DNA from 2 places in the Rhizobium sp. AG207R genome. Region 1 is predicted to be linked to the other one. Evidence: predicted binding sites of a transcription regulator. Region 1 holds the regulator's gene; the other holds the start of a gene.
The links. Region 1 encodes LexA, which represses DNA repair genes until DNA is damaged. Its sites were predicted from a motif close to TGTTCNNNNTGTGTTCNG; they were not measured.

Region 1 (4,411 bases):
CTCGCGGGCGATAATGTCGGTGATTGCGGTCATGATAGCTTCCTGCTCGCTGGTTTATAAATCGATTTAAATCGTCTTAATCGAAGGCGCGGAAATTACAATGGCGATCCGCGCCGCGATTTGGCACTCCTGCAGGCCCCTAACGTAAATTCATGTCAGCCTGTTGAATGCCGGCTACGTTTCAAGCCTTGGCGATGGCGTCGAAGGCCAGCAGCTTCTCCAGAAGCCGTGGCATATCCTTCAAATAGACCATGTTTGGGCCGTCGGACGGTGCATTGTCGGGATCCTCATGCGTCTCCACGAAGAGACCGGCAACGCCGACGGCGACGGCCGCGCGCGCCAGCGTCTCGACGAAGCGGCGGTCGCCGCCGGTCGAACCGCCCTGCCCACCAGGCTGCTGCACGGAATGGGTCGCATCGAAGATGACGGGCGCGCCCATCGCCGCCATGATCGGCAGCGAGCGCATATCCGAGACCAGCGTGTTGTAGCCGAAGGAGGCACCGCGCTCGCAGAGAAGAATATTCGGGTTGCCGCTGTCGTTCAGCTTGGCAAGCACGTTCTTCATGTCCCACGGCGCCAAGAACTGGCCTTTCTTGACGTTGACCACGCGGCCGGTCTTGGCGGCTGCAACCAAAAGATCGGTCTGGCGTGACAGAAAAGCAGGGATCTGCAGGATATCGACCGTCTTGGAAACGATGGCGCACTGCTCTTCCGTATGGATATCGGTCAGAACCGGAAAGCCATATTCCTTCTTCAGGTCTTCAAAGACTTCCAGCGCCTTTTCCAGGCCGATGCCACGCTTGCCTGACAGCGATGTGCGGTTCGCCTTGTCGAAGGAGGACTTGTAGACAAGGCCGATGCCCAGCTTGCCGCAAAGTTCCTTCAGGACGCCGGCAACCATGAACGCATGGTCGCGGCTTTCCATCTGGCAGGGGCCGGCAATCAGCGACAGCTTTGCAGTATTGGAAAAGAGGACCTTGGAGGCACCCTCGCCGACGGTGACTTCCGAATTCGTGCTCATATTATCTCCTCAAAGGCGAACAATGCGCCCTGACCGGGTGCCAACCTCGCCAATAGACGATTGTTCTTACGCGTATAGGTGACGCCGTTAGCAGTGAAATGCGACGATGTCACGGAAAGATCGCGCGTTTTGAAAAGGATTGCACGTGCTCTGAGCCCCGGATCATTCGTGCGAACAGGTAGATCATAGAATGCCTCCATTCCTTCCGGCGTCAAAATCTCCAGATCGGCATTGGCGGCCTTGATCGTCAGGCCAAAGGAATGCTCCATAATGCGCGGGCCACCGACAAGCTCCTCGAAGAAGCCGCGATAGGCCGCCGGCTTCGGCGCGCAAAGCGCTACCCGCGCGATACCAGTCACGCCGTTTTCGTGACGCTCGAGCACACTGCGGTCAGCCGGCAGCGGATTGATGCGCTGACAGCAGAAAGCGAGAAAATCCGGCGCGCGCAGATCGGCGGCGAAGGCAAGACGAAAACCGGCCGTGGTTTCCGTTCCATCCGGCATCTTCATGGGACGGGAGAAATCCAGCATCTGCCCCGCCGAAATCGCAGCTGCTTTGAAGCGCTCGTCATCCGCCACCGCGTCATCCGTACCGAATACCACGGCCGAAAAGCCATTTTCGCCGACCCGGAAGCGATAGGCTTGATCGCGGGCAACAAAAACATTGCCATCCATGATGCTCTTCTCGCACTGCTCCGCAGACGCGACGCCCAGAGGTTCGAGATAGGTTTTATCGGCAAGGAAGACGCAGGCATTCTGCGTGCCAAAGGGATGGCGCGCATCTGGAGCCACTGTAAAACCGAGCTTGCCGAGGCGCTCGCGTGCCAGAGCGATATCGACGGTCGGCAGCACGAGATGATCCAGCGGATGCGGAGACGAAATCATGGCTTCTCCTGTTTGCTTGCCGAAGCAGATTTGCGCCCATCCCCCGCGCAATTCAAGATGGAAGCATGGAACACCCGGAGCACACGACATGGATCGAAGGCAATCTCGCAAACGTGATTGCTGATTCTCTGCCATGGCTGGCTCATGCAGCCGCGCGGCACGTTCATCCAAATGCTCGGCGCACGGGCTGAACGACAAAGTCTCGGAAGCGAGTAGAGCGGCATTTCTCTTATTTTTCTGCAGGTTAACGGAGACACAGCGCGCCGATGTTCGGAGCCGATCCATTCGCAAATGGTAATTATTTAACTGACCTCACAAGGCTTTACCGAAATTTAAGTACTTGCGGAACACATATGGAACATATAGTGTCCGTTCTGGATTTGTTTCACAGCTTTTCTTGATTCTGGGGTTCCAAGACGATGTTGACGCGCAAGCAGCAGGAACTGCTTCTCTTCATTCACGAACGCATGAAGGAATCCGGGGTTCCGCCATCTTTCGACGAGATGAAGGATGCACTGGATCTGGCATCGAAATCCGGTATTCATCGCCTGATTACGGCACTGGAGGAGCGGGGCTTTATCCGCCGGCTGCCGAACCGGGCCAGAGCGCTCGAAGTCATCAAGCTTCCCGACGCCTATAATCCGAGCCTGCAGCAGCGCCGCGGCTTTTCTCCGAGCGTTATCGAGGGCAGCCTCGGAAAGCCGCAGCCCGTTGCCCCGCCCGCTCCGTCGAAGGTGGCAAATGACGATCACAATAGCTCGGCGTCGGTGCCCGTGATGGGCCGCATCGCTGCCGGTGTTCCGATCTCGGCCATCCAGAACAATACGCACGACATTACCGTTCCCGCCGACATGCTCGGATCCGGCGAACATTATGCGCTTGAAGTTCGAGGGGATTCGATGATCGATGCCGGCATCTTCGACGGCGATACGGTCATCATCCGCAATTCGACGACGGCCAATCCCGGCGACATCGTCGTGGCGCTGGTCGATGACGAAGAGGCGACACTGAAGCGCTTCCGTCGCAAGGGTGCTTCCATCGCGCTTGAGGCTGCAAACCCGGCATACGAAACCCGCATCTTCGGACCGGATCGCGTGAAGGTCCAAGGCAAGCTCGTTGGCCTTATTCGCCGCTATCACTGACCGGTGAATTGTCGATGGCGGGTGACGTGGGCGCAATTGGCGCGTCGAATTTGCCGGTGCGCCAATCGTAGGTTCGATGCCTGGTCCAGGGACGCTGCGGGTTCTCGAATGCGGTTGAGAGGATGGGCTTGTCTCCGGTAAGCACCATTTCGATGGAGCCGGTTTTACGCAATGTCGCACCGGTTATGAGCATCGCTCCGGAACGGCAATGGTCGAGCCGTAGCCGGATTGGCGTCACGATAATGTTCCCCGTGTCGCAAGCCGCAGGCAGGTAGGCCGCGTTTTCGATAGTGACCAATATCGCGCCGTTTTCAAGCATGGCCGCGCACCATGCTCCTTTCTGGCAGGCGAAACTGCCTTGCATGGTGCGGTCCAAGGCTTCTTCCATTGCGATACGGACCGCCTTCTGTTCTTCACTGTTCAATCGCTTATAACGATCTGCCTTGCCGATTTGTGGAAGTCGGCTGTCAGCCGGGAGCATGGTCGGAGGCTGATGGTCCGCCGCAACCAGTGCCTTTTGCCATTGTTCGAAAATAAAGGCCTGCGGTCTCTCGCGATTGGTCGCGAGTATATTGTCCTGGCGCAATGCGACTAGGACGCCATCTTCGGAGATCATCAGGTCGGGTTTCGGTACGCCAGATCCGAATGCCGCCAAGCCCATGGACAAGAGCGATAATAGCAGGCCCAGATGACGAAGCCGGGTCCGCAATATGCTCATGATCAGGAAGCCGATAATGAATGTCGGCATCAGCCAGGCCGGCTGGCGACCGAAGGTAATGTCGCCTCCCCAACCAGCTACGGTTCTTGCGATCACGATAACGAGTTCCAGTCCCTCGCCGGTTACTTTCCAGAAAGGCCCGTCGAGACCGAGCGGCATGAGCAGCATCGCCGCCATGCCGAATGGCATGACGATAAAGGAGACGATGGGCATAGCAGCGAGATTGGCGGCGAGCCCATATGTCGCCAACCGGTGAAAATGCTCGATCGAGAAGATAGCCGTCGACGCGCCGCCGATGAACGAGGTCGACGTCACGCCTGCGAAGAAGCGCATGACGAACAATAGCGGACTCAATAGACGGACGCGCGGCAAAATGTTTTCGCGATGCCGCCGCCGCTTCCATAGCGAATAGCCCGACACCAGCGCCAGTGTCGCCGCATAGGACATCTGGAAGCTCGGACCGAGGACTTGCGACGGCGACAGTACAAGAATGATGATCGCTGAAAGTGCGACATTGCGCAGACTGATCGATGGCCGATCGAAAAGCACGGCCACAAGCATGATCGCCATCATGATGAAGGCCCGCTCGGCGGATACACCGAAGCCGGAGATGAGATAATAGGCAGTTACAGTGAGAAGCGCACCG
Region 2 (4,411 bases), on a different contig from region 1:
CAAGCACGCGGGCAAGCTCAATGACACGAATACCGGAAAGGGGAGGTTTCTTGGTTTTCTGGTCTGTCATGTCTGTCCGCTCTCCCGCTTAGGGCGTGAATGCTGTTTCAGATGTATCGGATACGGGTTTGGAAGCAAAGCGCCGCTCGCGCCAGAGAATATAAAGCCCCGAGCCGATGATGATGAGGATGCCGAGCCATTTGATCGCATCCGGGAAATTGTCGAAGACGAGCCAGCCGAAGATCGTTGCCGAAACGATCTCGAAATACTGCAGCGGCGCGAGCGTCGAAGCTTGTACTGCGCGATAGGCATAGACTGTTAGGATGCCGGAGGCGGCCGCAGTCGCGCCGACGCCGAGCAAATAGAGCATTGCTGTCAGATCTGGAATAACCGGATAAAGGATTACAGATCCCGTCGCCTTGCCGATGCCAAGCAAGATCAGACTGAAGCCTATACCCCATAGTCCCGTTTGGAACTGCAGCGGCCACGCATCTTCGGTGTGGGAGACGACGCGCGTGATCATCACATAAACCGCAACGCAGAGTGCCGTGACGACGGGCAGCAGGGCAACGAAACCGACTTCCTGAAAGCTCGGCTGGATGATCAGCATGGCACCAAGAAAGCCGACTGCGCAGGCCGTGTAACGACGCCAGCCAATGGTTTCCTTGAGGAATATACTGCTGAGGATGGTGAGCATCATCGGCTCGACGAAAAAGATGGCAATGGCATCGGCCACTTCCATGACTTGCAGCGCGGTCACGAACGAGACCATGGACAGCGTTAAAAGGGCGGCGCGGATCGCGTGCACGCCGCTATGGCGCCACGACCATACGCCCCACTGTCCGCGCAAGGCCATCATGGGCAGGGCAAAGAGCGACTGAAAGATGAAGCGTGCAGCGGTGACTTCCGCCGGCGGAATGGTGGTTGCCGCGAGTTTGGAGAAGATATCCATGACCGGCGAGAGGACGACGGATAAAAACATCATCGACAGGCCGAAGGTCAGCTCAGATTGCTGCAATCGGACCGAGGAGCCGCTGGGGGTGTTCATTGCAGAATTTCCTTGAGAATCAGGTCTTTGCTACCGCCGTTCTGCACCAGTCGGCAAAGCGGGAGATAGCTTCCTCGGCACCGATTTCGTTAAGCGTCTCGTGCCGCATGTCGGGATAGATCTCGGTGGTGATACGAGAGAAGCCGGCTTTTTTCAAATGCTTTGCCAGCCAGGAAATCGCTTTCGCATTGTCGGTTGCCGGATCCTTGCCGCCGCCGACGAGATGAATCGGCATATCGCGGCGGAGACGATCGAGATGCGCCTTCTGTGGTGCGCGGAAGGTAAGTTCGAACAGGTCGAGCCAGAGCGAGACCGAGGCATCGAAGCCGCAAAGCGGATCAGCGATATATTTGTCCACCTGCCCAGGAATACGCGAGAGCCAGTCGAAATCCGTGCGACGGTTGCTGATCGATTTACCCCAGGTGCCGAAGGTCAGTTTCGGCAGCGGCCCGCTCGGGACGTCCGATCCCTTGAACATGCGCTCCGTTTTCAAGATGAGCTGGGCGGCGCGGCCGGCGAGTCCCGGATTAAAATTGGAATTCCAGACGGTGACCGCATCGAACTTGTCCGAATGCGTGACGACGGTGTTCAGGCTGATCAATCCACCCATGGAATGCCCGAAAAGGATGATCGGCAGGCCGGGATGGGTACTTGCGGCAAGCTCGCGCATGGCGAGCACATCGGTGATCACCTGTTCGACACCATTTCTCCGGGCAAAGCGGCCGATCGGCGCGTCAGGGGCGGTGGTCTCGCCATGGCCGCGATGATCGTGGGCATAGACATGGAAGCCTTGGCCCGCCATCGCATCGGCAAAGGCCCCGTATCGGCGGGAATGCTCGGCAAGACCGTGCGATATCAGCAGGACGCCGCGAGCATCGGTTGCCGCCGGCAAATGATGGTAGGCAAGGGTAGCGCCCGTCGGACTTTTCAGGCGCTTCGTCTCGGCGAACATATATTCGTTCCTCCCCAGTTGGACGAAAGGTTATCATCCGCCCGATTGCAATGGATAGGTAGTAAAGCTCACAGAAATAAATCTTTCCGAGCGCTGCGATTCAGGATTGCGCCCGCTCGCTCAAACTGCTTATTTGTTCCTATAATGTTCTAGTTGGAGGTACGCATGAAGCAGTGGCTTCGGGTATTTACGGTTGTGCTCGTTTCGGTCGGGGCGGCGGCAAGCGCTATGGCGCAGGAGCATAGCCGTGGACGGACGCGCTTTATCCTGGCGGCAAGCTGGGAGCCGGCATTTTGTCAGACGAACCAGAAGAAGGCGGAATGCCGAAACCAGTCGTCGAACAATCATGACGCGACGAATTTCTCCCTGCATGGTCTCTGGCCGATGCGGCAGGAATATTGCGATGTTTCCGAGGATCTGAAACAGGCGGATCGTGGCCGTGACTGGAAGGACCTGCCGGCGGTACAGCTTTCCCAAGACGTGAAGGTAAAGCTTGACAAGGTAATGCCGGGCACACAGTCGGGCCTGGAAAGGCATGAATGGATCAAGCACGGCACCTGCACGAAGCTGAGTGCGGATCAATATTTCTCCATCGCCGCTGGCCTGATCGCCGAGCTCAATACATCTGCTGTGCGCGATCTCTTCGCGCAAAATATCGGCAAGGAGCTGGATGCCGAGAGCATCAAGGCTGCTTTTGACCAGAGTTTCGGCGAGGGCGCCAATGCCCGCATCAAGATGAGCTGCCGCCGTGTTGGCGATGTCAGGATGATTTCAGAGCTGACCATCGGCCTCTCGGAGGATGCGATCGATCCGCAACAAGGCAGTGAGCTGCGGCTCGCCAAACTGATCCAAGGTGCCGGCAGCACCTCCTTCGGCTGCGACCGGGGCGTGGTGGACGCGGCCGGCTTCTGAGAAAATACGGCTTTTCTGACGCGGATAATGCCCTCGGACGAGGTTTCGCCGTTGCCCGAGGGCAGGGTTTCCCCTACATAGCGGCACAACTCGCAACGCTATTCGTCCGTGGAGCAACCCAAGCTATGGCACGTCAGTTCATTTATCATATGGCCGGTCTGAATAAGTCCTATGGCGCCAAGAAAATTCTCGAGAATATCCATCTCTCCTTCTACCCCGATGCCAAGATCGGTATTCTCGGTCCGAACGGTGCAGGTAAGTCGACCGTGCTACGCATCATGGCCGGCCTCGACAAGGAATATACCGGCGAAGCCTGGCTCGCGGAAGGCGCCACCATCGGCTATCTGCCGCAGGAGCCGCAGCTCGATCCCAACAAGACGGTTTTCGAAAACGTCATGGAAGGCGTTGCCAAGAAAACCGAAATCCTCAATCGCTACAACGAATTGATGATGAACTATTCCGACGAGACGGCGGAAGAGGGCGCTAAGCTCCAGGACATCATCGACAGCCAGAACCTCTGGGATCTGGAAAGCCAGGTGGAAATGGCGATGGACGCATTGCGCTGCCCGCCGCGCGATGCCGAAGTCACCAGCCTTTCCGGCGGTGAGCGCCGCCGTATCGCACTTTGCCGCCTGCTTCTCTCGCAGCCGGACCTGCTGCTGCTCGACGAACCGACCAACCATCTCGACGCTGAGACCATTGCCTGGCTGGAAAAGCACCTGCGCGACTATCCGGGTGCAGTGATGATGATCACCCACGACCGCTACTTCCTCGACAATGTTACCGGCTGGATTCTCGAACTCGACCGCGGCCGCGGCATTCCATACGAAGGCAACTACTCCGCCTATCTGCAGGCCAAGGCCAAGCGCATGCTGCAGGAAGCCCGCGAAGAAGCTGGCCGCCAGAAGGCGATCAGCCGCGAACAGGAATGGATCGCCTCCAGCCCCAAGGCCCGTCAGGCCAAGTCCAAGGCGCGTATCAACGCTTACGAACAGCTGGTCGATGCTGCTGAAAATCAGCGTCCCGGTGATGCGCAGATCATCATTCCGGTCAGCGAGCGTCTCGGCCAGGTGGTGATCGAGATGGAGGGCATCACCAAGGGCTTCGAAGGCCGTACGCTGATCAACGATCTGTCGATCAAGCTGCCGCCCGGCGGCATCGTCGGCATCATCGGCCCGAACGGCGCCGGCAAGACGACCCTGTTCAAGATGATCACCGGCCAGGAAAAGCCGGATTCCGGCTCGATCCGCATCGGCGAGACGGTGCATCTCAGCTATGTCGACCAGAGCCGCGACGCGCTTGATGGCAATAAGACGGTATGGGAGGAAATCTCCGGCGGCGCCGAAATCATCAAGCTCGGCAAGTTCGACATGAACTCGCGCGCCTATTGCGGCGCCTTTAACTTCAAGGGCGGCGACCAGCAGCAGAAGGTCGGCAGTCTCTCTGGCGGCCAGCGCAACCGCGTGCACCTGGCCAAGATGCTGAAGTCCGGCGGCAAC

Region 2: JJQ51_RS15515 (ribonuclease T2 family protein) is a predicted target of LexA. The motif match lies at 2,135-2,152, and genes of this name have one in related genera.

What each region holds. Positions count from the first base shown of each region.
Region 1 covers NZ_JAEPVT010000009.1:135,774-140,184, reverse strand. Annotated here, with positions in the region: gene eno (phosphopyruvate hydratase) at 1-33, opposite strand, end outside; gene kdsA (3-deoxy-8-phosphooctulonate synthase) at 182-1,021, opposite strand; gene JJQ51_RS21900 (VOC family protein) at 1,018-1,905, opposite strand; gene lexA (transcriptional repressor LexA) at 2,325-3,047, shown strand; gene JJQ51_RS21890 (ComEC/Rec2 family competence protein) at 3,028-4,411, opposite strand, start outside.
Region 2 covers NZ_JAEPVT010000006.1:115,041-119,451, reverse strand. Annotated here, with positions in the region: gene JJQ51_RS15530 (CaiB/BaiF CoA transferase family protein) at 1-70, opposite strand, end outside; gene JJQ51_RS15525 (DMT family transporter) at 89-1,048, opposite strand; gene JJQ51_RS15520 (alpha/beta hydrolase) at 1,068-2,000, opposite strand; gene JJQ51_RS15515 (ribonuclease T2 family protein) at 2,166-2,912, shown strand; gene ettA (energy-dependent translational throttle protein EttA) at 3,038-4,411, shown strand, end outside.